DNA from 2 places in the Micromonospora sp. bgisy143 genome. Region 1 is predicted to be linked to the other one. Evidence: riboswitches for the same ligand, from Rfam matches in the RefSeq annotation. Region 1 holds a riboswitch; the other holds the start of a gene.
The links. Region 1 has a riboswitch for cobalamin ahead of AC3EN4_RS21990 (ribonucleoside-diphosphate reductase subunit alpha). Riboswitches for the same ligand answer to the same signal wherever they lie in the genome.
Positions count from the first base shown of each region.

Region 1 (14,709 bases):
CGCCGGCTTCGCACCGAACGAGACGATCACGGTGAGCCTCGGCGACGGTCGTCGGGTCGGCACGGTACGCGCGAACGGTGACGGCATCGTCGCCGGTGGGACCGTGGCCGTTCCGGATTCGATGGAGCCCGGAGTCACCAGTGTGACGCTGTCCGGGGCCCGCTCGAAGGCGACGGTGTCCCAATCGTTCACGGTCACCGGCACGAAGTAGGCCGGAAGTACCTCAGTCGGGCGGGCCGTGCTCCACGGCCCGCCCGACATCCGTTGGGGGTCCACCCGATCGAGGGCGCCGACCTCGCCACCCCACATCTGGGGCAGCTCGACAGGGGCCGTGGTGAAGGTTCGTCACCCCTTCGCCCATGCCGGCGACGCGTCCAGGCGGAGCTGCCAATGTGGGCCGTGGCCGGTGAGCCGGACGACCGCCAGCGGCGCGACGTCGAATTGCCGGTACGTCGCCAGCGGCAGATCCAGGGCGTGCACGATGGCGACCCGGATCACGAGCGGGTGGGTGACGGCGGTGACCCGTCGGCCGCCTCCGCGCTGCGCGTCCAGCCACCGACCGACGCGTCGGCGCACGGCGACGATCGACTCACCACCGTGCGGCGCGGCGTTCGGATCGGACAGCCACTCGCGCAGCGCGTCGGGCCGTTCCGCCGCGATCTCCGCGAGGGGCCGGCCGGTCCAGTCGCCGTAATCGCAGTCGGCCAGCGCCGCCTCGACGGTGGGCGCGAGGCCGAAGATCTCGGCGGTCTCGACGGCCGCCGCCGCAGGGCTGGACAGGCATGCCACGGTGTCGCCCGCCCGCCGGCCGGTGTCGGCGGGGGAGAGGGCGAGGGCGGCCCGCCGGCCGCCCTCGTCCAGGTTGTCGTTCCCGCCGAACCGGGTCTGCCGCAGGGCTGCGGTGTGACCGTGGGCAACCAGCCGTAGGCGGGTGACGCTCACCCGGCCAGTCGTGCGCCGGTGGCCGCCAGCCGCCGGTGCATCAGGGCGGCGAAGAGCAGGCCGATTCCGGTCCACAGCACGGTCTGGGTGCCGAGCGAGGCGAGCCGGAAGCTCCACAGCAGCGTCGCCGGGAAGTCACCGGGGACCTCCTGGAACGACGGCAGCACCACGTACGACACGACGGTGACCAGCAGGAACCCACCGACCGCGGCACTGGCCCGCAGCCAGACCGGCGCGTGCTCGCCCACCGATCGGTAGCCGAGCGAACCGGACCAGACCGCGACCAGGCCGAGCACCACCATCAGCAGGTAGGTGACCGTGCGCTGGTCGATGGTGGCCGGGTCGCCGACGGCCGGCGGATTCGGCGGGTACTTGAGGAACGGCACGATCACCGCGCCGAGCAGCGCGCCGGCGGCCAGCAGCAGTCCCGACCGCCCGTCGTCGACGGTGCGCCGACGACGGGCGAGCAGGACGTACGCGGTGGCCAACAGGCCGCCCATGGCGACTCCGAACAGGCCGGTGGCCAGGAACAGACCGCCGCGTTGCCCGTTGCGACCGACCACGGCGTCCTCGCCGTGCTGGTGCCCGTCGGCGGCGGGCTCGGCGTGCGTGGCCGCCTCCTCGATGGCGATGGCCGCCTCGACGTGTGGCTCTCCGACGACGTAGGCGAACGTCCCGGCGAGCAGGCCGGCCACCAGGCCGGCGAGCAGCCCGCGCAGCAGGACCGTGACGAACGTGGGTGCGGTGCCGGTCAGTGGCACGGGACACCGAGCAGGTGCCGGCCGTCGTGCATCAGCTCGTGCAGGTACGTCCCGCTGCGCGAGACCGCCCCCTGGTCGAAGGCGACGAGGTAGGTCAGCAGGGCGAGCGCGGCGACGGTGGCCAGCACCGTCCACAGCAGACGGGTCGGGACAGCGGGGTGCGCCAGCGGCTGGCTGGACGTGGAACTGGACATGCGTGACGAACCTCCTCGGGGATGACGCGTCCCCATCGCAAGGCTGCGGACGAGCGAGCGTCCTGGCTCGCGACCCCCGGGCTGGGGGCCGCTCACAGTGGCGCGACCGCGCCGGATTCTCACCGGCTTCCCTCGCGTCGCCGCAGATAGTGGGTCGACCGTATCCGGGCCGGATTGGTCGGTCAAGCCGATGACGGCGGTCGGCGGCAACGCCGCCCGATGGACCGATCGACGACGGCCGTCACCGTCGAGCGCGACACGCCGAGCCCGACATGTGGGGTGTGACAAACGTGCCCGCCCCTATATATGGTGTCGACCGCAGCTGGTTCGGCCGCTCGTCAGGAGTGGCCGAGGCAAGAGGGAACCCGGTGGAAATCCGGGACTGCCCCGCAGCGGTGAGTGGGAACGAAAGCCGTCATCGGCACTGGGCCACCGGCCTGGGAAGCGACGGCCAGTAGGTGACCGGGCAGGCCCGGACGCGCCCGCGAGTCCGAAGACCTGCCAGCGCGCCGCGTACCCGAACCCGGGCGCGCGGTGGTCCGAGGCCGCGTGGGACGGCCGACGCCAGCCGACCCACGCCGTACGGGCGTGGCGTTCGACGGTGTCGGTCTCCTCGTGTCCGAGGGCCCTGGAGGTCCCGAACTCGCGAGGAGCAAGTGGTGACAGTCACCGAGGTGGTCCCGGTCAACGGCGAAGCCCCGCGCTCGGTTCCCGTGCGGGTCCGTACCCGCGACGGCGGTACCGAGGCCGTGGACGTGCACCGGATCGTGCGGACGGTCGAGCGGTGGGCCGACGACCTGCCCGACGTCGACCCGATGCGGGTGGCGACCCGTACGATCAGCGGCCTGTACGACGGCGCGACGACGGCCGAGCTGTCCTGGTTGACCATCCAGACCGCAGCCGAGCTGATCGGCGTGGAGCCGCAGTACTCGCGCCTCGCCGCCCGGCTGCTCGCCAGTGCGGTGGACCGGGAGGTACGCCGGCAGGACATTGCGTCGTTCAGCGCGGCGATCCGGACCGGTCATGCCCAGGGCCTGATCGGCGACGACACCGCCGCGTTCGTCGCCGCGCACGCCCGGGTGCTCGACGACGCCGTGGACGCCGACGGCGACCGCCGTTTCGAGTACTTCGGCCTGCGCACGGTCTACGACCGGTACCTGCTGCGCCACCCGACGAGCCGCCAGGTGCTGGAGACCCCGCAGTACTGGCTGCTGCGGGTGGCCTGCGGCCTGTCCCGCACCCCGGACGAGGCAATCGACTTCTACCGGCTGATGTCCAGCCTCGCCTATCTCCCCAGCTCGCCGACGCTGTTCAACTCCGGCACCCGACACACCCAGATGTCCTCGTGCTACCTCGTGGACTCGCCGCGCGACGAGTTGGACTCGATCTACGCGCGCTACGCCCAGGTCGCCAGCCTGTCCAAGTTCGCCGGTGGCATCGGCATCGCGTACTCCCGGGTCCGGTCCCGGGGCGCGCTGATCCGTGGCACGAACGGGCAGTCCAACGGCATCGTGCCGTGGCTGCGCACACTGGACGCCAGCGTCGCGGCGGTCAACCAGGGCGGCCGGCGCAAGGGCGCGGCCTGCGTGTACCTGGAGCCGTGGCACCCGGACATCGAGGAGTTCCTCCAGCTACGGGACAACACCGGTGAGGACGCCCGGCGTACCCACAACCTCAACCTGGCCAACTGGATCCCGGACGAGTTCATGCGCCGGGTCGAGGCGGACGAGATGTGGTCGCTGTTCGACCCGAACGAGGTGCCCGAACTGCCGGACCTGTGGGGAGAGCGGTTCGACGCGGCGTACCGGGCCGCCGAGGCGCAGGGCCGCTACGTGCGGCAGGTCCCGGCCCGCGAGCTGTACGGGAAGATGATGCGGACCCTCGCGCAGACCGGCAACGGCTGGATGACCTTCAAGGACGCATCCAACCGGCTGTGCAACCAGACCGCCGAGCCGGGCAACGTGGTGCACCTCTCCAACCTCTGCACTGAGATCATCGAGGTGTCCAGCGACGACGAGACCGCCGTCTGCAACCTCGGTTCGGTGAACGTCGCCGCCCACCTGACCGACGACGGCATCGACTGGGAACGGTTGCGTGCCACCGTCCGGACGGCGGTGACGTTCCTCGACCGGGTCATCGACATCAACTACTACCCGACCCCGCAGGCGGCGGCGAGCAATCCCCGCTGGCGGCCGGTCGGGCTCGGGCTGATGGGGCTGCAGGACGTGTTCTTCGCGTTGCGGTTGCCGTTCGACGCGCCGGCCGCCCGGGATCTGTCCACGCGGATCAGCGAGGAGCTGTACCTGACCGCGCTGGAAACCTCCGCCGACCTGGCCCGCCGGTTCGGCGCGCACCCGGCGTTCGCGCAGACCCGGGCCGCGCGGGGGGACCTGCAACCGGACCTGTGGGGAGTCGAGGGTACGCAGACCGCGCGCTGGGACGCGCTGCGCCAGCAGGTGCGGGAGTACGGGCTGCGCAACTCGCTGCTGGTGGCGGTCGCGCCCACCGCGACGATCGCCTCGATCGCCGGCTGCTACGAGTGCGTCGAGCCGCAAGTCTCCAACCTGTTCAAGCGCGAGACGCTGTCGGGGGAGTTCCTCCAGGTCAACACCGCTCTCGTGCGCGAGTTGAAGGCCCGCGGCCGGTGGACCGAGCAGATCCGTTCGGCGATCAAGCGGGCCGACGGTTCGGTGCAGTCCATCGCGGAGCTGCCGGCCGACGTGCGGGAGTTGTTCCGCACCGCGTGGGAGCTGCCGCAGCGGGCGCTGATCGACCTGGCCGCCGCCCGCGCGCCGTTCATCGACCAGTCCCAGTCGCTGAACCTGTTCCTGGCGTCGCCCACCATCGGCAAGCTCTCCTCGATGTACCTGTACGCCTGGAAGTCCGGGCTGAAGACCACGTACTACCTGCGGTCCCGGCCGGCCACCCGGATCCAGCAGGCCACCGTCAGCGCGGTGACGCCCCTCGCTCGCGTCGCCGTCGCCGTCGACGCCGAGGCGCTGGCCTGCTCGCTGGAGAACCCCGAGTCCTGCGAGGCGTGCCAGTGACCGTCGCCGACACCACCACGACCGACCGCACCACCGACGCGAGGACCACGCACATGCTGCTCGACCCCGGGATGGACCTGACTCTCCGTCCGATGCGCTACCCGCACTTCTTCGACCGGTTCCGGGACGCCATCCGCAACACCTGGACGGTGGAGGAGGTCGACCTGCACGCCGACCTGGCCGACCTGGACCGGCTGTCGCCGGCCGAGCGGCACCTGGTCAGCCGCCTCGTCGCGTTCTTCGCCACCGGCGACACGATCGTCGCCAACAACCTGGTGCTCAACCTGTACCAGCACGTCAACAGCCCGGAAGGTCGGCTCTACCTGTCCCGGCAGCTGTTCGAGGAGGCCGTGCACGTCCAGTTCTACCTCAACCTGCTCGACACGTACGTGCCGGACGAGAGCGAGCGGTTCGCGGCCTTCGCCGCCATCGAGAACATCCCCTCGATCCGTCGCAAGGCCGACTTCTGCTTCCGGTGGATCGACTCCCTGCACGACCTGCGGGAGCTGCGTACCCGCGAGGACCGGCGGGCGTTCCTGCTCAACCTGATCTGCTTCGCCGCCTGCATCGAGGGGCTGTTCTTCTACGGCGCGTTCGCGTACGTCTATTTCCTGCGCTCGCGGGGCCTGCTGCACGGGCTGGCCTCCGGGACCAACTGGGTGTTCCGCGACGAGTCGATGCACATGGCGTTCGCGTTCGACGTGGTCGACACCGTACGCGCCGAGGAGCCCGACCTGTTCGACGACGACCTGGCCGACCAGGTCCGCCGGATGCTCACCGAGGCGGTCGAGTGTGAGGTCCAGTTCGCCGAGGACCTGGTGGGTCAGGGGGTGCCCGGGCTCACCCTGGCGGACATGCGCCAGTACCTCCAGCACGTCGCCGATCGCCGTCTCGCGCAGCTCGGGATCGCGCCGCACTACGGGTCGGCCAACCCGTTCGCCTTCATGGAGTTGCAGGACGTGCAGGAGCTGTCCAACTTCTTCGAACGGCGGGTGTCCGCGTACCAGGTCGGGGTGACCGGCACGGTCGCCTTCGACGACGACTTCTAGAACCCCCACCCCACCCCCGCCCCGCCCCGTCGATCATGAAGTTGTTGCACCCCTATCGGCGTTTCGGGGGCATTAACTTCATGATCGACGTCGGCGGCGGACGGGGTGTGGGGATGGGGTGGGGGTGTTCTTGGGGGTGGGGAACGGGGGACGTGGGAGGGGTCAGGCGGGGGTGCAGGTGGGGGTCGTGGTGGGCGGACTGGACGAGGTGATGGAACTGAGGTAGCCGGCGGTGGTCGACGCGCCCGGCGCGAGCTGGCCGTTGTAGCCGGCGTTCGCGACGGTCACCTGACTACCCGACTGGGTGAGGGTGCCGTTCCAGACCTGGGACACCGTCTGGCCGCCGGCGAGCGTCCAGGTGACCCGCCAGCCGTTGAGCGCGGCCGACCCGGAGTTGGTGACCGTCAGCCGCCCCTCGAAGCCGCCCTGCCAGGTGTTCACCACCGTGTTGGTGACCGCGCAGGATGTCCCGGCCGGGCTCGTCGGCGTTGGCGTGGGAGTGGTCGTGGGCGTCGGAGTGGGCGTGGGCGTCGCGTCCACGGGCGGGCTCGGCGTCGGGGTCGGAGTCGGGGTGGGCGTCGTGCCGTTGGCCTGGAACTGCCACCAGTTGATGTTGAACAGGGTGCCGCTGCCGCCGGTGAACCGCAGGTACAGGTCCTGGGTGCCGGTGGCGCCGGAGACCGGGCAGGAGACGGTCTGCCAGGTCTGCCAGCCGCCGGTGCCGGGTACCGCGCAGCTGCCCACCCGGGTGCCGGTGGGACCGCCGAGGCGCAGTTCGATGGTGCCGCCGGACGTCGCCGACGCGACCCGGGCGGAGAAGGACGTCGCGCCCGTACCGAAGCCGACGCCCTTGACCTTGACGTAGTCCCCGTTCTCGATCCACCCGACGTTCATCCCGCCCTCGCTGGCGGCCTCGGTCTCGATGCCGGAGCCCCAGGCGATGGTCTCGGCCTCCTGCCGCACGTACGGGTTGAGCGTGCCGATCTGCGGCGCACCCGTCGTGGTCATGTTGATCGTCGGGATGGTGCCGTTGGTGTTGTAGGTGAACTTCTCCACGGCCACCGAGCGGGTGTAACCACCACCCCCCGGTAGCGCCCCGTTGTGGTAGAAGAAGTACGAGCCGCCGTTGAAGTCGATGACTCCGGGGTGGTTGGTGAAGCTCGCTCCCTGGCGGGGCATGACCGTGCCACGGTAGGTCCACGGGCCGGTCGGGCCGGTGGCGGTCGAGTATCCGATGAACTCGGAGCAGCACTCCGCCGCGAACACGTTGTAGTAGATGCCGTTGCGCTTGTAGACCCACGGGCCCTCCTCGTAGAGGGTGGGCCGGCTCGCGTTGCCCGCCCGGGTGCCGAACCCGGCGGTGGTGAGCGGGATCTTGGTGGCGCTGCCGCTGTAGGAGATCATGTCCGCGTTCAGCCGGACGTACCACAGGTTCGGGTTGCCCCAGTACAGGTACGCCTGGCCGTCATCGTCGATGAAGACCGTGGGGTCGATCTCGCCGTTGCCCACCAGGGGACGGCCGATGGCGTCCCGGAACGGTCCGGTGGGGCTGTCGGCGACCGCGACGCCGATGGCCATCGAGTTGGTGGCCCGGGCGGTGACCGGCACGTACCAGTAGAACTTGCCGTTGCGGGCCACGACCTGGCCTGCCCACGCGTTGGCGCTCGCCCAGCTGAAGGTGGCGACGCTCAGCGGCGAGCCGTGGTCGGTCCAGTTGACCATGTCGGCCGACGACCAGACCCGCCAGTCCTTCATGGTGAAGTACGTGGAGCCGTCCTCGTCGTGGCCGGTGTAGAGGTAGACCCGTCCGTTGTGGACCAGCGGCGCCGGGTCGGCCGTGTAGATGTGCTGGACGATGGGGTTGTCCGCGCGGGCGGCCGTGGCCGGCATCAGCGTCGAGACGAGCAGCAGGCTCGCGAGCCAGGCGAGGCCGCGCCGGAGCCGGCTCGTGGTCCGCGGTGGCGGGGTGGGGCGCATCGGTACCTCCAGGGTGGGTCACGACGGGCGGGGCGGCCCGCCGCGTGCGCTGGCGGCGTGTCGCGGGTGTCGTCGCGGGTCGTTCGGGGTGGGGCTGCGGCGTTTGCCGCGAGCACGGCGGGAGGCGCTCGCGTGTCCACCCGTGGCTCCCGCGTGCGGCGGCCCGCCGTACGTCGACGGCGGTGGTCAACGTCCCTGCGGGAGGCCCGGTCACCCACCAGTGGGCGTTGGTCATGCACTGCTCCATCGACCTCGCTGGATCGGATGGAGCGGTGAAGCGTGCCCTTCGCCTCTGCGGCCCGAGGGTAGTCTGTTATCGCTAACATTCTCAAGCGATGGACGGACCTGGATTTCACGCCGCCGTCACCGGCGGGTCGGCGCAGGGTCGTACGCAGCGGTGGAAAGGCTGGTCAGCGCTGCAGTCGAGTCGGGCTTCCCGGTCCGCTGCGACGTACCAGCCACGCCTCGGTGATGTGCGTGAACATCGCCTGGGCCGCGCCGTCGGGGTCGTGGGCGGCGATGCGCTCGTAGATGCGCCGGTGCCCCTGGTTCGACGCCACGCACATGGCCCGTTCGGGCTGGCCCATGTAGCGCGCGGTGTTGACGACCTGACTCTCCAGGGACCGGACGACGCCCCGGGCGATGCGGTTCCCGGACGCCTGCATGACCGTGTCGTGGAAGGCGCGGTCGTGCTCCTGGTAGGTGACGTGGTCGTCGACCAACTCATCCATCCGGTCCACCAGCGCCCGTAGCCGGTCGATCGTGCCCTCATCGGCGAGGCGGGCGGCCACGTTGGCCATGTCGGACTCCAACACGCGGCGGGTGACCACCAGGTCGTCCAGGATCGCCAGGGTGTCGTCCTCGGCGATGGTCGCCGCGAGGACGAGTTCGTCGAGCATGTCCCACGACGAGGGTGGGGTGACGAGCGTTCCGCTGCCCTGGCGGACCTGCACGAGCCCCTTCTCCTGGAGGATCTTCACCGCCTCCCGGATGACGGTCCGGCTCACCGAGAAGGTCTCGCAGAGCACCGGCTCGGGGGGCAGTGGCGTACCCGAGGGGTGTGCTCCCTGAACGATGCGGGTCACCAGTTCGGCGGTGATCGCCTGAGCCAGATTCGTCGGGCGACGCGTCCAGGTCGGGGTCGCCGAGCCGTTGAGGGCCGACCGGTTCGATGTCGTCACGTTCACCTCCGCGTAGCCGCGGGAGCGGGCCCACGAGTCCGCCCCAGTGTACGGGCAACCGTTGACGTCAGACGTCATACGAGTTACGTTCTCGTCAATCTTGCATCGACGGCCGTTCCCAGGCCACTCCCCATATGAAGGTGAGCAACGATGAAGCAACGAGCAGTCTGGTCCGCGGTCCTCGTTGCAGGGCTGGCGCTGACAGGTTGTGGAAGCGCGACAGGTTCGGGTTCATCGTCCGGAGGCTCGGACAAGAAGCTGGTCGTCTGGGACTGGAAGTCCGGCGAGGCCAGCTCCGCCCAGTACGTGGAGAAGGCCAAGGCCGACTTCGCCAAGAAGCACAAGGACGTCCAGGTCGAGTTCGTGGCGCAGCCCTACGACGAGTACTACACGCTGCTGGGCGCGGCCATCCAGTCGGGCAAGGGACCGGACGTCATCCTGTTCAACGGTGGCGGCCAGATCCGCGACCGGGTGGACTCGCTCCAGCCGCTTGACGAGTACGTGGGCGAGGACCGCCAACGGCTGGCCGGCTGGGAGGCGTTCGCCAAGGGCGGCAAGACCTACGCCGCACCGGTGACGCTCCAGGGTCACCCGATCTACTACAACAAGGCGCTCTACGAGAAGGCCGGCCTCGACCCGGCGAAGCCCGCCACGACGTGGCAGGAGTTCGTCGCCAACTGCGGTGTCATCACCAAGCAGACCGGCGCCAAGTGCTTCGCCCTGGGCAACAAGGAGGGCTACGGCATCCAGTTCTTCCTGTCGGCCATGGCGTCGGGCGTCCTGACCCCGCAGGAGTACGACAACTGGATCGCCGGCAAGCGCGACTGGAACTCGCCGAACGTCAAGCGGCTCTTCGAGCTGTGGAAGGAGACCGGCACCGCGAAGCTGAACAACGACGGGGCCAACTCCACCGCCATGTTCAACGACGCGTTCGCCGTCTTCCAGTCCGGCAAGGCCGCCCACATGATCGGCCTGATGTCCGACATCGGGCACTGGAAGGACTTCAACGAGTTCATCACGCCCGAGAAGCTCGGCGTGATGATGGCCCCCACGGTGACCAGCGGCGTGACCCCCAGCCTGCCGTACGACGGTGGCATCGGGTACGCGGTCGCCAAGTGGACCAAGGACCCGAAGGTCGCCGCCGACCTGGTGCGCTCGCTGACCTCCACCGAAGCGCTGAAGGCGTTCTACGCCAACGCGGGCGCGATCACCGCGGACACCACCGTCGACGTGTCCGCGGGTGGCCCGTCGGTCACCACGATCGTCGGCGCGCTCAAGGCCGGCAAGCCGGCGGTGCACGTGGCGCTCTCCTCGAAGTCGCTCGACCTGATGGGTCGCCTCTCGCAGCAGTTGCTCAGCGGCTCGATCAGCGTGGACGAGGTCGTGAAGCAGATGGCCGCCTCGGACACGGCGGGCTGATCTCCGTGACGATCGGCAACTCGCTCCCGTCGGTCCGCTCGGCTTCGGCCGGGCGGGCCGGCGGGGTCCCGCCCTCCACGCCGCCGCCGCGCGACCGCGCCGTCTCCCGGCGCGCCGCCGGGGGCCGTCGCGCCGAACAGTTGGCGCCCTTCGTGCTGGTCGCCCCGGCCGTCCTGATCCTCGTGCTGCTGCGGCTGTACCCGCTGGCGCTGGGCGTCAACTTCTCGTTCACCGGCGACGGCGACCGGGACGGGGCGATGGTCGGCTTCGACAACTACCTGGACCTGCTCCACGACCCGCTGTTCCGGCAGGCGCTGCGCAACGTGGGGCTGCTGGTGCTGCTCCTGCCGGTGGCGGTGGCCATCCCGGGTCTGCTCGCCACGTTCATCTACCTGCGCGTGCCCGGGCACCGGTTCTACCGCAGCGTCTACTTCTTCCCGGCGGTGCTGTCCCCGGTCATCGTCGGCGCGATCTTCAACCTGCTGCTCTCGTTCGACGGTCCTGTCAACGTTGTCCTGTCCACCGTCGGCATCGGGCCCGTGGACTGGCTCGGTGATCCCGACGTCGCCATGTTCGCGGTCGTGGGCGTCCACGTCTGGGCGACCTTCGGGATGGCCCTGGTCGTCTTCCTCGCCGGCTTCGCGACCCTGGACGCCGCCCTGCTGGACGCCGCGCGGGTGGACGGCGCGTCACTGGCCCAGGTGATCTGGCACGTGATCATCCCCAGCCTGACCCGCACCATCCAGTTCGTCTTCGTGACCACGATGATCGGGATGCTCACCTCGATGTTCGGCCTGCTCTACGTCATGACCAGCGGTGGTCCGGAGGGCTCGACCTACCTGCCCGAGTACTACATCTGGATCCAGCAGGGCCGGATGAACCGCCCGGCGCTCGCGTCGGCGGCGTCCACCGTCCTGTTCGTCATCATGCTCGTCGTCGGGTTGGTGCAGCTCAAGCTGCTCCGACGCGCGGGAAGGGAGGACTGATGCCCCGCGTCCGACTCGGTAGATGGTTGCTCGTGATCCCGATGGGGCTGCTCGCGCTGGCGACGATCTACCCCCTGCTGTTCACGGCCAATGTGGCCATGAAGACCCGCCGGGAGTACATCCTCGACCGCTTCACGCTGGCGGACTCGCTGCGCTTCGAGAACATCACCACGGCGTGGACCAGCGTCGGCATGGGCCGGTACACCGTCAACTCGGTCATCGTCGTCGGCTGCTCGGTGTTCCTGCTGCTGCTGTTCGGGTCGATGGCCGGCTTCGCGCTGAGCCAACTGCGCTTCCGCGGCTCGACGGCGCTGTTCATCGGCTGCCTCGCGGCGCTCTTCATCCCGTTCCAGGTGATCATGGTGCCGCTGGCCCGGGTCATGGCCGACAGCGGGCTGGTCGACACGTACCCGGGGCTGATCCTGGCGTACGTCGCGCAGTTCCTGCCCTTCACGGTCTTCCTGATGACCAGCTACTACCGGACCATCCCGGCGGAAATCGTCGACGCGGCCCGGATCGACGGCAACACCGTGTACGGCGTCTACCGGCGGATCATGTTGCCGCTGGGCGCCCCCGCGCTGCTGTCCGTCGGCATCCTCGACACGCTGTTCTGCTGGAACGACGTGCTCATCTCGCTGCTGCTGATGCCGTCGGCCGACCATCGGACCCTGATGGTCGGGGTGACCTCGCTACGCGGGCAGTACTCGGAGGACATCCCCACCTTCGCCTCCGGGGTGCTCATCGCGGCGATCCCCGTGCTGGCGGTCTACCTGTTCCTTCAGCGCCAGATCGCCGACGGCGTCGCCGCTGGTTCCACGAAAGGCTGACATGCGCATCACCGGGTATCGAACCCTGACGACGGTCCAGGAGTGGGGCCGACCCGTCGGCGACGCCAACGGGGTGTATCCCGACGGCGTCACCACGGTGCCGATCACCATCGTCGAGACCGACGAGGGGATCAGCGGCGTCGGCCTGGGGCCGCACGTGGAGATCGACGCGATCTTCCCGGCCATCGAAGGGGAAGATCCCCGCGCGGTGTCCACCCTGTACGACCGGATGCTGCGGCAGACGTTCAAGGCCGGCCACGCCGGCCTGGTGTTCGGGACGATCGGCGCGCTGGACACCGCCCTCTGGGACATCAAGGCGCAGTTGGCCGGTGAGCCGCTGTGGCGGCTGCTCGGCGGACGGGACCGCCGCGTCCAGGCGTACGCGTCGGGCCTCGACATCGGGCTGACCGACGACGAGTTGGTTGCCGAGTACGAGGTCTACGCCGGGTACGGCCTGCGGGCCGCCAAACTCAAGGGCGGCCTCGACATCGAGCGGGACCGGCATCGGCTGGGCCTGGTCCGGGAGGTGCTGACCGAGGCCGGACACGGCCGACGGCCGGGCCTGATGCTCGACGTCAACGAGGCGTGGTCACGCAAGCAGGCCGTCCGGCACGTGGCCGAGCTGGAACGTACCCTCGATCTGATCTGGATCGAGGAGCCGGTCCGCCGCTGGGACGCCGAGGGCCTGGCCGCGGTGGGTCGGGGCGTACGGGCCTCGATCGCCACCGGCGAGAACCTCACCGGGCTGGAGCAGTACCGTCCGCTGATCGCGGCCGGCGCGGTCGACATCGTCCAGACGGCCGCCGTCTGGGGGGTCACCCACTTCCTGCGGGTCGCGGCCCTGGCACACGCGCACGACCTGCCGGTCAGCCCGATCGGCAACATTCCGGTCGGGCTCCTGCACGCCGCGACCTCGGTGCCGAACCATCTGGTCAGCGAGTTGCAGGATCTGCGACCGCCGGCCGGCATCGGCCTCGACCTGCACGTCGAGGACGGCGCGTTCGTCCTGGGCGAGGCGCCGGGCCTCGGCATCCGGGTGGACGAGGCGGCGATCGCGGCCGCCGAACACCGCCCGGCCACCCCGACCGCCGACAGCCCGAACGTCCGCCCCGAGCGGGCCGGCAAGCGTCTGCTGGCGGCGGCCGAGCACCCGGTTACCGCCGTGCCGGCCGGGGTCGAAGCCCTGCTCGTCGACGCCGTCGCGTCCCCGAACGACGTCGCGCCGCTGCGGCACTGAGCCGGTACGGCCCGCATCCGCACTGGACCGCAATTGGTCGGATGATTACCGTGTCCGTGGCGGCGACACCGCGCGCGCGACTCCGGCCGCCCTGTCCCACGCACCGTGCGTACCAACCACGTCGAGACGGAGCAGCAGTGAAGGCAGTTGTCTACAAGGGAGCACGGGACCTCGGTATCGAGGACCGCGCACCGGAACCGCCGGGCCCCGGCCAGGTACGGATCGCGGTGGCGTACACCGGGATCTGCGGTACGGACCTGCACATCTTCCACGGCGACATGGACGCCCGGGTCGGCGCGTCGGCGGTCCTGGGGCACGAGATGTCGGGCCACGTCGCCGCGGTCGGCGACGGCGTGACCGACCTGCGGGTCGGGCAGCCCGTCACGGTGATGCCGACCCGCGCCTGCGGGAAGTGCCCGGCGTGCCGTCGCGGCCACTCGCACATCTGTCACGCGATGGACTTCCTCGGCATCGACTCGCCCGGCGCGATGCAGTCGTCCTGGACGGTGCCGGCCAACCTGGTGCTGCCGCTCCCGGACGACCTGCCGTTGGACCGGGCGGCGCTCGTCGAACCGGTCGCCGTGGCGGTGCACGACGTCGGCCGGGCGCAGGTGGCGTCCGGCGAGCACGTGGTCGTCGTCGGCGGAGGGCCGGTGGGCGTCCTCATCGCGGCCGTCGCCCGCGAGCGTGGGGCCCGGGTCCTGCTCGTCGAACCGGACGGTTTCCGGCGCGGGGTCGCGTCGGGCATCGGCATCGATGCCGTGGACCCGGGGCCGACCGATGTGGTGGCGCTGGTCAACGACCGGACCGGCGGCGCCGGCGCGGACGTCGCGTTCGAGGTGTCCGGCTCCGCCGCCGGCGTCGGCACCGCGGTGGACGTGCTGACCACCCGGGGCCGGCTGGTGATGGTGGCGATCCACCCGCAGCCCCGTCCGGTGAACCTGCACCGCTTCTTCTGGCGGGAGCTGGAGTTGCTGGGCGCGCGGCTGTACCGCCGCGCGGACGTCGTCGAGGCGATCCGGCTGGTGGCGGCGGGCGTCATCCCGGCCCAGGAGCTGATCTCCCGGGTGCTGCCGGTGGCCGGCGTCA
Region 1 is NZ_JBYIRN010000020.1:16,493-31,201, reverse strand. Features, by position in the region: gene AC3EN4_RS22010 (GH92 family glycosyl hydrolase) at 1-211, shown strand, start outside; gene AC3EN4_RS22005 (histidine phosphatase family protein) at 346-942, opposite strand; gene AC3EN4_RS22000 (CbtA family protein) at 939-1,703, opposite strand; gene AC3EN4_RS21995 (CbtB domain-containing protein) at 1,694-1,897, opposite strand; cobalamin riboswitch at 1,955-2,028, opposite strand; cobalamin riboswitch at 2,204-2,417, shown strand; gene AC3EN4_RS21990 (ribonucleoside-diphosphate reductase subunit alpha) at 2,557-4,944, shown strand; gene AC3EN4_RS21985 (ribonucleotide-diphosphate reductase subunit beta) at 4,998-5,993, shown strand; gene AC3EN4_RS21980 (family 43 glycosylhydrolase) at 6,156-7,970, opposite strand; gene AC3EN4_RS21975 (FadR/GntR family transcriptional regulator) at 8,381-9,151, opposite strand; gene AC3EN4_RS21970 (ABC transporter substrate-binding protein) at 9,302-10,570, shown strand; gene AC3EN4_RS21965 (carbohydrate ABC transporter permease) at 10,576-11,556, shown strand; gene AC3EN4_RS21960 (carbohydrate ABC transporter permease) at 11,556-12,383, shown strand; gene AC3EN4_RS21955 (mandelate racemase/muconate lactonizing enzyme family protein) at 12,385-13,620, shown strand; gene AC3EN4_RS21950 (zinc-dependent alcohol dehydrogenase) at 13,758-14,709, shown strand, end outside.

Region 2 (14,709 bases), on a different contig from region 1:
TGGCGCGAGCCCCGCACCCTGCTGATCGGGCTGTTCGTGCTGGTGGCGGCCTTCGCCGAGGGCAGCGCCAACGACTGGCTGGCGGTCGCGTTCGTGGACGGCCGGGACCTGAGCGAGGCGGCCGGGGCGGCGGTCTTCGGCGTGTTCGTCGTCGGCATGACGCTCGGCCGGACCGCCGGCACGGTCGCGTTGGACCGTTGGGGGCGGGTGCCGGTGCTCAGCGGCACCATCCTGCTCGCCGCCGCCGGCGCGACGCTGGCCGTGCTGGCCGGCTCGGGACCGGTGGCCATCGTCGGCGTCGCGCTGTGGGGGATCGGCGCGTCACTCGGCTTCCCCGTCGGCATGAGCGCGGCGGCCGACGAGGAGGCGCACGCGGCGGTACGGGTCAGCGTCGTCGCGGTGATCGGCTACACGGCGTTCCTGGGTGGCCCGCCGTTGCTGGGGCTGCTCGGCGACCACGTCGGTGTCCTGCGGGCGCTGCTGGTGGTGCCGCTGCTGCTCCTGCCGACGCTGGCCCTGGTGCCGGCGCTGCGCCCGCCGCGCGCCGCCGAGCAGGCTCCGGCAGCACAGAAAAACTAACCCGGATCGGGGCGTACCGGTATCGGGCGCGCGGCCGAGTGCGCCGCGCGCCCGAGCTGGCTACGGTCGCCCGATGCCAACCGACGAGATCACCGCCGCCGCGGCGGGCAGCTGGACCCTGGGCGACCGCCCGGTGCGCCGGATGGGCTTCGGCTCGATGCGGATCACCGCGAACCCCGACCCTGGACCCGCGGTGGCGCTGCTGCGCCGCGCGGTGGAGCTGGGCGTCAACCACATCGACACCGCCGCGTTCTATGTCTCGCCCGGCGGCACCCTGCGGGTGGGCACCGGTCCCGCCCGGTTTGCCACCGAGCTGATCCGGGCAGCTCTCGCCCCGTACCCCGAGGATCTGGTGATCGCCACCAAGGTCGGCTTCGGCTACGACCCGGTGGCGGGGTTCGGCGAGGCGGTCACTCCCGCGCAGCTCCGCGCGCAGGTCGAGGAGAACCTGCGTCGCCTCGGCCGCGAGCAGCTCGACGTGGTGAACCTGCGGCTCGGCCGGGGGGCGGGTCCGGCGCCGCTGGCCGAACGGTTCGGCGCCCTGGCCGAGCTGCGCGCCGCCGGCCTGATCCGGCACCTCGGGCTGTCCAACGCGCGGCCCGAGCAACTGGACGAGGTGGCCGGCATCGCGCCCGTGGTCTGTGTGCAGAACAACTACGGGGTGGACGCCTACCGGGAGCAGGACGCCTTCGTCCGGGCCTGCGGTGAGCGGGGGATCGCCTACGTGCCGTTCTTCGCGCTGGCCGGAACGGGCCGGGAGAAGGGCGCGACCGCCGCGCCGGGCGCGGCCGTCGAGGCGGTCGCCCGCGAGCACGGCGTCACGCCCCAGCAGGTACGCCTGGCCTGGACCCTGCACCAGGGCCCCCACGTCCTGGCCATCCCCGGCACCGGCGACCCGGCACACCTCGAGGAGAACATCGCCGCCGCCGCCCTCCGCCTGACCCCGGATGACCTGACCCGCCTGGGCTGACCGACCTCGTTCCCGGTGATCATGAAGTTATTGCCGTCGATGCCGGCGTGTCGCGCCGATAACTTCATGATCGCCGGAGCCAGACGCGGAGCGGGCCCGCCGGGACGAAGCCGGCCCGCAGGGGCGGGGGGAGGTCCGGCGCGGACTCGTAGCCGACCAGGGGCACGCCGGGCCGGGTGGCGACGACCGCCCGCCAGATCTCGTCCAGGTCGGCAGTGTGCGCGAACACGTTGGAGACGCCGCACGGATCGTCGCCGCTGAGCACCGCACCACCGACGACCGTGCCCTCCGGGTCGTGGCGGGCCAGCACCGCGACGCGTGGATCGGTCAGCAGCGCTGGTCGGAACAGGCTCCCGCCGCCGTGCGCGCTCGCCCAGGCCGCCAGCTCGTACGCGGTGGTGACGCGGGTGAGCGGCGGGCCGGGCGGCGGATCGGCCGGTGGGCGGTGGATCCACTGCGCGTCGAAGAGCACCCGGAACCCGTACGGCGTCAGGTCGAGGTCGGCGAAGCTGTCCTTCACCGACGCGCCCGCCCCGGCGTCGATCCGCGCCAGCAGCGCTGCCGGGTCGACGTCGGGGCGCAGGGTGACCGCGTCCGGATACCACTGTGGGGAGCGGCGGGGCACCGACCACGCGTCGGCGTCGATCCGGCCGGTGAGTCCGTGGCTGGCGCACATGGCGGCGCACCAGCGCGCGTTGTCGCGGGCCGCCGCCTTCCGCACATCGTCCGGCACGTCCGGCAGCCTAATCGGTGAGGATGACGAGTTGCCGGGTCGCGCGGGTCATCGCCACGTACCTGTCGACGGCCCCCTGGACGCCCGCGCCGAACAGGTGCGGGTTGACGAGGACGACCAGGTCGAATTCGAGCCCCTTGGCCAGCTCCGGGGTCGACGACCGGACCCGGTCCGTGGGCGTGAACGTCGGGTCGCCGATGACGCAGGCGATCCCCTCGGCGTGCTCGGCGAGCCAACCGTCCACGATGGCGTCCCGGTCGGCCACCGACGCGTGGATGACGGGGACCCCGTTGCCGCGGATCGAGGTCGGCACGTTCGCGTCCGGGAGTACGGCCCGGATGACCGGTTCGGCCTGCGCCATGACCTCCCGGGGCGTCCGGTAGTTGATGGTCAGCGAGGTCAGGGTCACCCCGTCGAGGCCGACGCGGGCGAGGCGTTCCGCCCACGACCCGGCGAACCCGTGCCGGGCCTGGGCCCGGTCTCCGACGATGGTGCAGCTGCGCGACGGGCACCGCGACAGCAGCATCTGCCACTGCGCGTCGGTCAGCTCCTGCGCCTCGTCCACCACGATGTGCGCGAACGGACCGGCCAGCAGATCCGCGGCGACGCCGGGCAGGACGGCCTCGTCGACAAGCGCGTCCTGCAGGTCCAGTTGACGCAGGCTCGACAGTACGCCCTCGCCGTCGTCGTAGGTGTGCGCCTCGATCAGCTCGTCGACGACCGTCGCCATGCGCGCGCGCTCGGCCGCGAGGGTGGCCGCGCGACGGCGGGTACGACCGGATGCCTCCGCGTCGCCGAGCCGCTGCCGTGCGGCGTCCAGCAGCGGCAGGTCGGACACCGTCCACGCGCGGGCGTCGGCGCGCTGGAGCCGGCGGACGTCGTCGGGGCCGAGCCAGGGGGCGCACCGGCGCAGATAGGCGGGCACCGACCACAGGTCCGCCACGATGTCGGCCGCGTCGAGCAGCGGCCAGGCCCGGTTGACCGTGGTACGGAGTTCCGGGTCGCGCCGCAGCGCCGCGCGTACCAGGTCCTCGGGCTCGTCGCCGTCGTACCTGCCGAGCAGGATGCTCAGCAGTTCGTCCCAGATCTCGTCGCGGGCCTCGTTGTGCGGGGTTCCCGGTCCGGGTGCCTCGAACGCCTGGGCCCAGTCGTCGGCGCTCAGCCGCAGGTCGGTGTCGCCGGCCGGTACGGTCAGCGCCGTCGTCGGCGGTTCCTCGTAGAAGCGCACGGCCGCGTCGACCGCCCGTACCAGCTCGGCCGAGGACTTGAGGCGGTCCACCTCCGGGTCGGTCTCGACGGTCGCCGTGGCGCCCTCGGGTACCAGGTCCCGCAGGGTGCAGGTCTGCACGTCCTCCTCGCCGAGGCTGGGCAGGACATCGGCGACGTACGCCAGGTAGGGCTGGTGCGGCCCGACGAACAGCACGCCGCCGCGCCCCTGCCGCAGGCGCGGGTCGGAGTAGAGCAGGTACGCGGTGCGGTGCAGGGCGACGACGGTCTTGCCGGTGCCGGGACCACCGTCGACGACGAGCGCGCCGCGTGATCCGGCCCGGATGATGGCGTCCTGGTCGGCCTGGATGGTGCCGAGCACGTCACGCATCCGGGCCGACCGGTTGCCGCCGAGGCTGGCGATGAACGCCGACTGGTCGTCCAGCGCGGCGTGCCCCTCGAACCCGTCGGGGGTGAACACCTCGTCCCAGTAGTCGCTGATCCGGCCGAGGGTCCAGCGGTACCGGCGTCGGCTGGCGAGGCCCATCGGGTCGGCGTGGGTCGCCCCGAAGAACGGCGCGGCGGCCGGTGAGCGCCAGTCGAGCAGCAGCCGCCGGCCGTCACCGTCGCTGAGGCCGAACCGTCCGATGTAGACGGGCTCGGGGTCGTCCGCGGGCACGATGCGGCCGAGGCACAGGTCCAGACCGAACCGCCGCAGCGCCCGTAGGCGGGCGGTCAGCCGCCGGACCTCCTCGTCCCGGACGACCGCCTGCCGACCCTTGCCGGCGGGTGCCCGGCGCTCGGCGTCGAGGCGGTCGGACAGGTCGACGATCGACTGCTGAAGGCTCGCCGCGATCGCGGCGAAGTGCTGCTCGTCCCGGGCGATGAGCGCCGGGTCGGCCTTGGCGGCCAGGTTCTCGGGAAGGTCGAACACGCTGGCCGCCGCCGACGACACGTTCATATTCAGGGCTCCCGTTTCCGCAGGTCATGGCCGTGGACGGGCCATTCTGCGGCACGGCGGGGGCCTTGCCGCAAGTCCCCCCATGCGGTATATGTTGGATATGGCGGAAGGTCCTGTTCCCCGTCGTCAGGGCTTCCGTTCGGCGTAGACAAGATCCATCGTGTCGGTGCGCCCGGCCCAGCTCAGGTCGAGACGCCAGCAGCCTGCTCGGGGCATGTCGATGATCGACGGCCCTGGCCCTCCGGCGACCTCGTGGGTCACTCTCGTGTCGGTGCCGTCCAGCGTGGCGGTGATCTTCAGCGTGGTCGACGCGTCCGCGGCCGGCGAGGTCGTGGCGGTCCGGGCCACCCAGAGGATCTTGTTGCTCGACCCGTCCGGCCGGACCTGCGCCAGCGGATGGCCGAACAGCACCGCCACGATCTCGCCTCCTGCGCCGAAGACGTGCGGCATGCGGGTGTCCCCGTGGAACCCCTCGTCCGCCCAGTCGGGCAGCGACCCCGTCTCGACGCGCCCCGCGCAGCCGGTCGGTGTGGTGGAATCCCGGTCCGCCGCAGGAGCGGCCGGCCCCGCGACCGTGCAACCCGCCAGCAGCAGGACCGTCCCCAGCAGAAGCCTGCCCCAGGTGACCATGGCGTTACCTCTCGACGACGTGTGCCCCACACCAGGAAGACACCACCTCGGTCGAACGGGTTCCTCTCCGCGACGTCGCCGGACCGCACGCCGGCCGTGTCCCGAACTGTTCCGCCCACCGGTTGGACAGCGACCGACCGGGGTTGCGCACGAATTCCGCGACCCGGACCATGAAAAGAATGGTTGGCGGGGGGCCTGACGGAGCCCGCGACGCGGCGGAGTTCGTGGGTCTGCTCCGTCGGTTGAAGGAAGACTCGGGCTGCACCTACCGGCAGTTGGAGCAGCGAGCGGCCCGGCGCGGAGTGGTGCTGGCCCGCAGCACCATCGCCGACACCCTGCGCCGCGACGCACTGCCCCGACCGGACACGTTGATCGCCTTCGTCCGTGCCTGCGCGCCGGGCCAGGACGTCCATCCCTGGCTGGCGGCCCGCAACCGGCTGGCCATGGCGTCCGCCGCGACCGCCGACCTGGACAGCGGCAGTGTGCGGGCGCCGGTGCCGCGACAGTTGCCCGCCCCGCCCGCGCTGTTCACCGGCCGAACCGACGAGTTGCGCTTCCTCGACGCCACCATCGGCCAACCGCACCCGTCGAGCCGGACGGTCCTGATCTCCGCCGTCGGCGGTGCGGGCGGGATCGGCAAGACGTCGCTGGTGTTGCAGTGGGCCCACACCAACGCCGACCAGTTCCCGGACGGGCAGCTGTACGCCGACCTTCGCGGGTTCGGGCCGGACCCCACACCGGTGCCGGCCACCGTGACGCTGCGGGGCTTCCTCCAGGCCCTGGGCGTGCCGCCCGGCTCCGTACCGGACCCGGTGGACGCACAGGCGGCGTTGTTCCGCAGTCTGGTCGCGAAACGCCGCATGCTCGTCCTGCTCGACAACGTCCGCGACACCGATCACGTCATCCCGCTGTTGCCCGGCAGCCCGACCTGCACGGTCCTCATCACCAGCCGGCACCAGCTCCGCGGCCTGGCCGTCACCCACGGCGCGAGGACACTCACCCTGGACAAGCTGTCCGAGACCGAGGCGCGGGACCTGCTCGGCGCCCACCTCGGCCCAGGCCGGGCGGACCAGCACCGCCAGGCCCTCGACGCGCTGGTGCGGCACTGCGGCGGCCTGCCGTTGGCGCTGGCGATCGTGGCGTCCCGGGCCGCCAGCTATCCCGACCACCCGCTCGACGGTGTGGTCCGTGACCTGCACGACAGCAGCGTCCGCCTCGACGCCCTGACCACCGGAGAGCTGCGGGCCGACCTCCGCGCGGTCTTCTCCTGGTCGTACCGGGCACTGAGCCCGCCGGCCGGCGCGTTGTTCGACCTTCTCGGTCTGGTTCCGGCGGTCGACATCAGCCTGCCCGCCCTGGCGAGCCTGGCCGCCACCTCCACCCAGCGGGCACAGGAGTTGGCGCGGGAGTTGGAGGACACGGCGCTGCTCCGGCAGCACGCGCCCGGCCGCTTCCGGATGCACGACCTGGTCCACCTCTACAGCGCACAGCGGGGCCGGGCCCGACCCGGTGGCGAGGACCAGGAGGCGGTACGCCGGCTGGTCGACTTCTACCTGCACACCGCCTGCGCCGCCGACCGGCTCCTCGATCCGCGCCGCCATCCACTCGTCCTCGGCCCACCGTCGCCCGGCTGCACGCCGGTGGCGCTGACGGACGCGAGTGCGGCCATGTCCTGGTTCGACGCCGAACACGAACGCGTGCGCGAGAGTCAGCGCCTGGCCATGGAACGGCAGTGGTTTGCACAGGTGTGGCAACTGGCCCGGACGTTGGTGACCTTCCACGCCCGCCGTCGGCAGGTCACCGACCAGCTCGCGGTGTGGCGCATGGGCCTCGCCGCCACCGAGCAGAGCGACAACATCTCGGCGAGCGCCATGGCACACCGCTATCTGGGCCAGGCCCACAGCCAGAACGGCCAGCACGACGAGGGCGTACGTCACCTGCGCCTGGCCGTCGACCGTGCCCGCGAGGCCGGCGACGCCGCCGAGCTGGCCCGGGGCCACTACGCGTTGAGCGTCAGCGCGGACCGCGTCGGTGACCCCCGTCAGGCGCTGGTGCACGCCCATGAGGCGTTGGTCGAGTTCCAGGATCTCGGCGACATGGTCGAGGTGGCGCGGGTCCTCAACGCGATCGGCTGGGAGTGCGCCCAGTTGGCGCGCTACGAGGAGGCGCAGGACAGCTGCACCCGGGCCCTGACCCTGTTCCGGGAGCACGGGCACCCCGACGGCGAGGCGGACACCCTGCACAGCCTCGGCCTGATCGCCGGCAACACCGGCCAGCAGCACTCGGCGTTGGCCTACTACCGGCAGGCGCTCGCGGTCTACCACGACGTCGGCAACACCCGGGGCGAGGCGGACTGCCTGGAAAGCCTGGGGGAACTGCACGAGAGCCTCGGGCAGCACGGCGACGCGCGCGACGCCTGGCAGCGCCTGGTCGTCCTGCTGCGCGTGCAGGGCCGCGAGACGGAAGCCGTCCAGGTCGAGCACCGGATGGGCCTGCCGCCGCGTTGAGATCCCGGAAGGGCCACGGTGGTCAGGGAAGCGACCGGGCGATCTCGAGCGCCTCGGCCATGTCGCGGGCACCCTCCAGCCGGTAGGTCACGCCGGCCTGCTCCCAGATCAGGGTCGACGCGGCGAGTCGGGCGGTCTCCCGGCGGATCTGGCCCGACCGGTCGACGTAGGACAGCACGTGCGGACCGTCCACCCAGACGGCTAAGTCGCCCTCGACCTGCGTCCACTCCACTCCCGGCCGGCTGGTCCTCTTGTGGAAGGCCAGGTCGAGGCGACCGTCGAACGCGTCGAGGCGGACGCCGCCACCCTGGTAGAGCAGCGTCGCGACCCGGTAGGCGCCGGCGCCGTCCGGGTCGGCGACCGACACCCGCTCCGGTGGGCCGAGCGCGGCGGGCACCCGGACCGGGAAACGTACCGCCCGGCGCGCCTCGTCGAGCCCCACCGTCCGCAGCGACGGCAGGGGTGACGGCTCGTCCTGCGGCGACGACGGCGTGGACGACGTGACGATGCCGACGCCGGCGAAGCGCAGCACCTCGCCGACCGCGTCGGCGACGGCGGCACGCGTTGGCGGCAGCGCCGCGACCAGCAGGGCCGCCAGCGCCGCCGCGGCCAGGGAGCGCCACCGTCGCCATCTGGGTACGCGTCCGACGAGCCGATCGTGTACCCGTGCGGTGACGTCCGGCGCGGCGGGCGTCTCCAACCACCCGCCCAACTCCCGCAGCTCCGCCTCGAGGTCATCCATGGTGCACCGCCTCGTCGGTGAGCAGGGCCCGCAGCTTCGCCAGTGCCCGTGAGGTACGCGACTTGACCGTGCCCCGGGGCCAGCCCAGCATGACGCCCGTCTCCTGCTCGCCGAGATCGAGGAAGAACCGACAGACGATCACCTCGCGGTCGCGTACCGGCAGTTGCCGCAGGGCCGCCACCAACGCGGCCCGACGCTCGCCGGCCAGGACCGCGCCGACGGCATCGTCCTCGGCGATCTCGGGTGGGGGGTTCGCCGCCGCGCGCAGGACCAGGCCGTCGCGGCGCGTGCGGGAGCGGTGCAGGTTCCGGGTCTCGTTGGCGACGATCGCGAGCAACCAGGAGCGGAAGGACGACTCGCCCCGGTAGCGGGACAGCTTGCGGTAGCCCTTCACGAACGCCTCCTGGACGACGTCCTCGGAGTCCGATCCCGCGCCGAGCAGCACCGCCGTCCGGTACGCGGACGCGGTGTGCCGGGCCACCAGGAGGTCGTACGCCTCCAGGTCGCCGGCTCGGGCGCGGGTGACGAGCACGTCGTCGTCCAGGGGAACCTCCGGTCGGACTCGCACTGATGACACCACCCGCCCGCGTCGGGTTCCGCCCCGCGGGAGTCAGATTTCTCCCACCCGGCGTGCAGCGGATTGCCAGGAATCGGTGCTGAACTGGGAGTGGCGTCGAGGAGAGGGGCAGGGCATGGGCTGGTTCAACCGGCGGTCTCGCAGCGGCGAGGGGACCCCGACGAAGCTGGACCGAGAGGCCACCCGGGACGACCTCGCCGCGCTGGAGGCGTTCGTCGCCAGTCGGCGGGGTGTGGAGTTCTACCTGGAACCGGAGACGACCGCCACCGACACCACGGTGGTCGCGATCGCCCACGACGGGGAGTGGATCCGGCGCCGTACCGGCACGCCCCGCGCGGCGGGCGACATCGCCCGTAAGCACGCGGTGCCGCTGTACGAGGCGGCCCGCACCGGCTACCCGGAGCGGATGCGGGTGTGGAATCGGGCACACCCGGAGCGCCACGCCCGCTGAGATCCGCCCCGCACGGTCCACCGCACCACCCTTGCTCCCGGCGGAGCCGCCGAGCGCCGACGGTGCCCGGCCTGCGCGGTTGCTCCGTGCCGGCGATCGCGCAGCCCAGGGCGTGTGTGGCCTCCTTTGCTCTGCTTACCTATAGGCAACGGTTAGACGCCGTCACTGTCGCTCATAGGTAAGCAGAGCAAAGGACGCCGAGCAGGGATCCGGGGCGTCGCGGCGTGCCGCTACGCGGTCGCGTCGCCCGCCCAGGTGTCGGTGGGTCACGCCCGTGCGGCGGGCCGGGGCGGCGTTGACCGGCAGCGCAAGGGTGTGGCAGCATTCGCGGCCTGACGGCAGTGAAGGAAGTCGGTGCGAATCCGACGCGGTCCCGCCACTGTCACCGGGGAGTGATCCCCCCTCGTGAGTCACGGCCGTGTGTCTGCGGTTGGAAGGCCGGGGGAGAGCATCGATCCGGAAGCCAGGATACTTCGGCCGTCGGGACGTACCCCAGGGCGTGGACACCCGAGGAGGACCCGATGACGCATGGCGTCTCCATCATCGACGGCCGCTGCCGTCTCACGTATCGCGACCGTGCTGTCGCCGCGATCGGCATCGTCTCCGTTCCCCGCTGAGGTCCGCACCACGCCACCCGTCGCCGCCGGCCCCACGCCGGTGAGCGGTCGCGGTGCCTGCTGAACCCCGCGCCTACCCGCACGTCGTCGCCCAATCGCTGCCGCGAGCGCGTCGACGTTACCGTCCGGAGCCTGCCGTGCGCATTCTGCTGCTCTCCACCGCCGACACCGACCTGCTGGCCGCCCGCGCCAGCGACGCCGACTACCGGCTCGCCAACCCCGCCCGGGTGGCGGCCGACGCCGTACCCGCCCTGCTCGATGGGGTCGACCTCGCCGTCGTACGCCTGCTCGGCGGTCGGCAGGCGTGGCCGGACGGCCTCGCCGCGGTGCTCGCCAGCGGCGTACCCGCGGTCGTGCTCGGCGGCGAGGCGGTGCCCGACGCGGAGCTGATGGCGGTCTCCACGGTGCCGTCCGGCGTCGTCGCCCAGGCCCTCGCGTACCTGGTCGAGGGCGGGCCGGACAACCTGGGGGAGCTGGCCCGGTTCCTCTCCGACACGGTCCTGCTCACCGGCGAGGGGTTCGCCGCGCCCACGCCGACCCCGGCGTACGGCGTGCACGGCGCGCACCCCGGCGAACCCGACCGGCCGACCATCGGAATCGTCTTCTACCGGGCGCACGCACTGGCCGGCAACACCGCCTTCGTCGACGTGCTGGCCGAGGCGGTCCGCGCGGCCGGCGGCAACCCCCTGCCGATCTTCTGCGGCTCGCTGCGCGGGCTGACCGCCGGCGCCGGCCCGCTCGGGCTCTTCGCCCGCTGCGACGCGCTGCTGGTCACCGTCCTCGCGGCCGGTGGCGCGGTCGCCGCTGACGCCTCCGGAGGCGGCGACGAGGACGCCTGGGACGTCGGCGCGCTCGCCGCCCTGGACGTGCCGGTCATCCAGGCGCTCTGCCTGACCAGCACCCGCGAACAGTGGGCCGGCAGCGACGCCGGGCTGTCCCCGTTGGACGCGGCGATGCAGGTGGCCATCCCCGAGTTCGACGGCCGGATCGTCACCGTGCCGTTCTCGTTCAAGCAGGTCGACGCCGACGGCCTCTCGGTGTACGCCGCCGACCCGGAGCGGGCCGCCCGCGTCGCCGGCATCGCGGTCCGCCACGCCCGCCTGCGGTACGTGCCGAACCCCGACAAGCGGATCGCCGTGGTGCTCAGCTCGTACCCCACCAAGCACTCCCGGGTCGGCAACGCCGTCGGGCTGGACACCCCCGCCTCGGCGGTCCGGCTCTTCGCCGCGCTCGCCGAGGCCGGCTACGACCTGGGCCACGCACCGCCGCCCACCGACGGTGACGCGCTCATCCACGCGCTGATCGCCGCCGGCGGGCACGACGTGGAGTGGCTCACGCCGGAGCAGTTGGCCGCCGCCGAGGCCCGGATCCCCGGGGCGACGTACCGGCGGTGGTTCGACCAGGTGCCGGCGCAGTTGCGCGAGCGGATGCGGGAGCACTGGGGTGAGCCGCCCGGCGAGCTGTACACCGACGGCGGCGACATCGTGCTGGCCGGGCTGCGCTTCGGCAACGTGGCGCTGCTGATCCAGCCGCCACGCGGCTTCGGGGAGAACCCGATCGCCATCTACCACGACCCGGACCTGCCACCGAGCCACCACTACCTGGCCGCGTACCGCTGGCTCACCGCGCCGGTCGCGGACGGCGGCTTCGGCGCGGACGCCGTGGTGCACCTGGGCAAGCACGGCACCCTGGAGTGGCTGCCCGGCAAGGGTCTCGGCCTGGCCGCCGACTGCGCGCCCGACGCCGTCCTCGCGGACCTGCCGCTGGTCTACCCGTTCATCGTCAACGACCCCGGTGAGGGCACCCAGGCCAAGCGGCGGGCGCACGCCGTGGTCGTCGACCACCTGGTGCCGCCGATGGCCCGCGCCGAGACCTACGGCGACCTGGCCAAACTGGAGCAACTGCTGGACGAGTACGCCACCGTGCAGGCGCTCGACCCGGCCAAGGTGCCCACCGTGCGGGCGCAGATCTGGGACCTGGTCCGCGCCGCCGAGTTGCATCACGACCTGCACGCCGAGGCGATGCCCGACCCGGACGACTTCGACGACTTCGTGCTGCACCTCGACGGTTACCTGTGCGAGGTCAAGGACGTGCAGATCCGCGACGGCCTGCACATCCTCGCCGACGCGCCCACCGGTGAGCCCCGGGTCAACCTGGTCCTCGCGGTGCTGCGCGCCCCGCAGGTCTGGGGCGGCGCGTACGCCCTGCCCGGCCTACGGCAGGCCCTCGCCGCCGCGTACGCCCTCGACGAGCAGGCGCTGCTCGCGACGCCCGGGCAGCGGATCGCCCTGCCGGCCGCGCTGACCGACGCGGTGGACGGCCCGGCCGGTACGGCCGCCGACGCGATCGACCTCATCGAAGGACTCGCCCGGCGGCTCGTCGTCGGCATGGAGACCCTCGACTGGGCAGCCGACGCGGCCGAGGTGGTGGTCGCCGAGGTGACCGGCCAGCCGATCCCGGACGCCGCGGCGGTGCTGCGCTTCGCCGCCACCGAGCTGGTACCCCGACTCGACCGCACCACCGACGAGCTGCGGAACACCCTCGGGGCGCTGGACGGCCGGTTCGTGCCGCCCGGCCCGTCCGGCTCGCCCACCCGGGGTCTGGTCAACGTGCTGCCCACCGGCCGGAACTTCTACTCCGTCGACCCGAAGGCCATCCCCAGCCGCAACGCCTGGGACGTCGGCGTGGCCCTGGCCGACTCGCTGCTGGCCCGGCACCTGGCCGACACCGGCGCGTACCCCCGTTCGGTGGGGTTGACCGTGTGGGGCACCAGCGCGATGCGCACCCAGGGCGACGACATCGCCGAGGTGCTCGCGCTGCTGGGCTGCCGGCCGGTGTGGGACGAGCGGTCCCGGCGGATCACCGGCGTCGAGGTGGTGCCGACCGCCGAGCTGGGTCGGCCCCGCGTCGACGTCACGGTCCGCATCTCCGGCTTCTTCCGGGACGCGTTCCCGCACGTCGTGGCGCTGCTCGACGACGCCGTGCGGCAGGTCGCCGCGCTGGACGAGCCGGACGAGGAGAACTACCTGCGCGCGCACGTCGCCGCCGACGTGGCCGAGCACGGCGACGAGCGGCGGGCCACCGCCCGGATCTTCGGCTCCAAGCCCGGGGCGTACGGCGCCGGACTGCTGCCCCTGATCGACGCGCGGACCTGGCGCGACGACGCCGACCTGGCCGAGGTGTACGCGGTCTGGGGCGGGTACGCGTACGGCCGGGGCCTGGACGGTCGGGAGGCGCGCGCCGACATGGAACGCTCCTTCGCCCGGATCGCCGTCGCGGTGAAGAACCAGGACACCCGCGAGCACGACATCGTGGACTCGGACGACTACTTCCAGTACCACGGAGGGATGGTGGCAATGGTCCGCCACCTCACCGGCACGGCACCGGCGGCGTACGTGGGTGACTCGGCCATGCCGCACGACGTGCGCACCCGCACCCTGGGCGAGGAGACCCGGCGGGTGTTCCGCGCCCGGGTGGTCAACCCGAAGTGGATCGCCGCGATGCGCCGGCACGGCTACAAGGGCGCGTTCGAGCTGGCGGCCACCGTGGACTACCTGTTCGGGTACGACGCCACCGCCGGAGTCGTGGACGACTGGATGTACGAGCACCTGGCCGCCGCGTACCTCTTCGACGACACCACCCGGGAGTTCCTCAGGCAGTCCAACCCGTGGGCACTGCGGGGGATCACCGAGCGCCTGCTGGAGGCCGCCGACCGAGGGCTGTGGGCCAAGCCCGAGCCGGCCACCCTCGACCGGCTCCGCGACGAGTACCTGGCCAGCGAGGGCGACCTGGAGGATCGGGCATGACCACCTACCCGTTCAGCGCCGTGCTCGGCATGGCCGACATGCGGCTGGCGCTGCTGCTCAACGCGGTGTCCCCGGCGATCGGTGGGGTCCTCGTCCGGGGCGAGAAGGGCACCGCCAAGTCCACCGCCGTCCGGGCCCTCGCAGCGCTGCTGCCGCCGGTGCGCCGGGTCGCCGGCTGCCGCTTCGGCTGTGACCCCGCCGAACCCGACCCGGCCTGCCCGGACGGCCCGCATCCCGCCGCGGCGGCGGCCGAGACCGGGCCGGCGCGCCTCGTCGAACTGCCGGTCGGCGCCGCCGAGGACCGGGTGGTCGGGTCGCTGGACCTGGAGAAGGCGCTCGGCGAGGGCGTCCGCGCCTTCGAACCGGGCCTGCTCGCCGCCGCGCACCGGGGTGTGCTCTACGTGGACGAGGTCAACCTGCTGCACGACCACCTGGTCGACCTGCTGCTCGACGCGGCCGCGATGGGCCGCAGCCACGTCGAGCGCGAGGGCGTCTCGGTCAGCCACGCCGCCCGGTTCCTGCTGGTCGGCACCATGAATCCGGAGGAGGGGGAGCTGCGTCCGCAGCTGCTCGACCGGTTCGGGCTGACCGTCGAGGTGAACGCCAGCCGGGACCCGGAGATCCGGGTCGAGGTGGTCCGCCGCCGGCTGGCCGCCGACGCCGACCCGGCCGGGTTCGCCGCCCGCTGGGCCGCCGCCGACGCCGAGATCGCCGCCCAGGTCGCCGCCGCCCGCCGCCGGCTTCCCGGGGTACGCCTGCCCGACGCCGCGCTGCGGCAGATCGCCGAGGTCTGCGCGGCGTTCGACGTGGACGGGATGCGCGCCGACATCGTCACCGCACGGACCGCCCTCGCCCACGCCGCTTGGCACGGCCGGGACCGGGTCACCAGCGACGACGTCCGGGTGGCCGCCCGGCTCGCCCTGCCGCACC
Region 2 is NZ_JBYIRN010000006.1:126,832-141,540, forward strand. Features, by position in the region: gene AC3EN4_RS10920 (MFS transporter) at 1-579, shown strand, start outside; gene AC3EN4_RS10925 (aldo/keto reductase) at 653-1,549, shown strand; gene AC3EN4_RS10930 (hypothetical protein) at 1,614-2,282, opposite strand; gene helR (RNA polymerase recycling motor ATPase HelR) at 2,293-4,449, opposite strand; gene AC3EN4_RS10940 (hypothetical protein) at 4,576-5,079, opposite strand; gene AC3EN4_RS10945 (ATP-binding protein) at 5,322-7,586, shown strand; gene AC3EN4_RS10950 (hypothetical protein) at 7,609-8,328, opposite strand; gene AC3EN4_RS10955 (RNA polymerase sigma factor) at 8,321-8,896, opposite strand; gene AC3EN4_RS10960 (hypothetical protein) at 9,021-9,356, shown strand; cobalamin riboswitch at 9,676-9,852, shown strand; gene cobN (cobaltochelatase subunit CobN) at 10,111-13,779, shown strand; gene AC3EN4_RS10970 (VWA domain-containing protein) at 13,776-14,709, shown strand, end outside.
Region 2: linked by a shared signal. The riboswitch ahead of cobN (cobaltochelatase subunit CobN) and the one ahead of AC3EN4_RS21990 (ribonucleoside-diphosphate reductase subunit alpha) in region 1 are both predicted to bind cobalamin.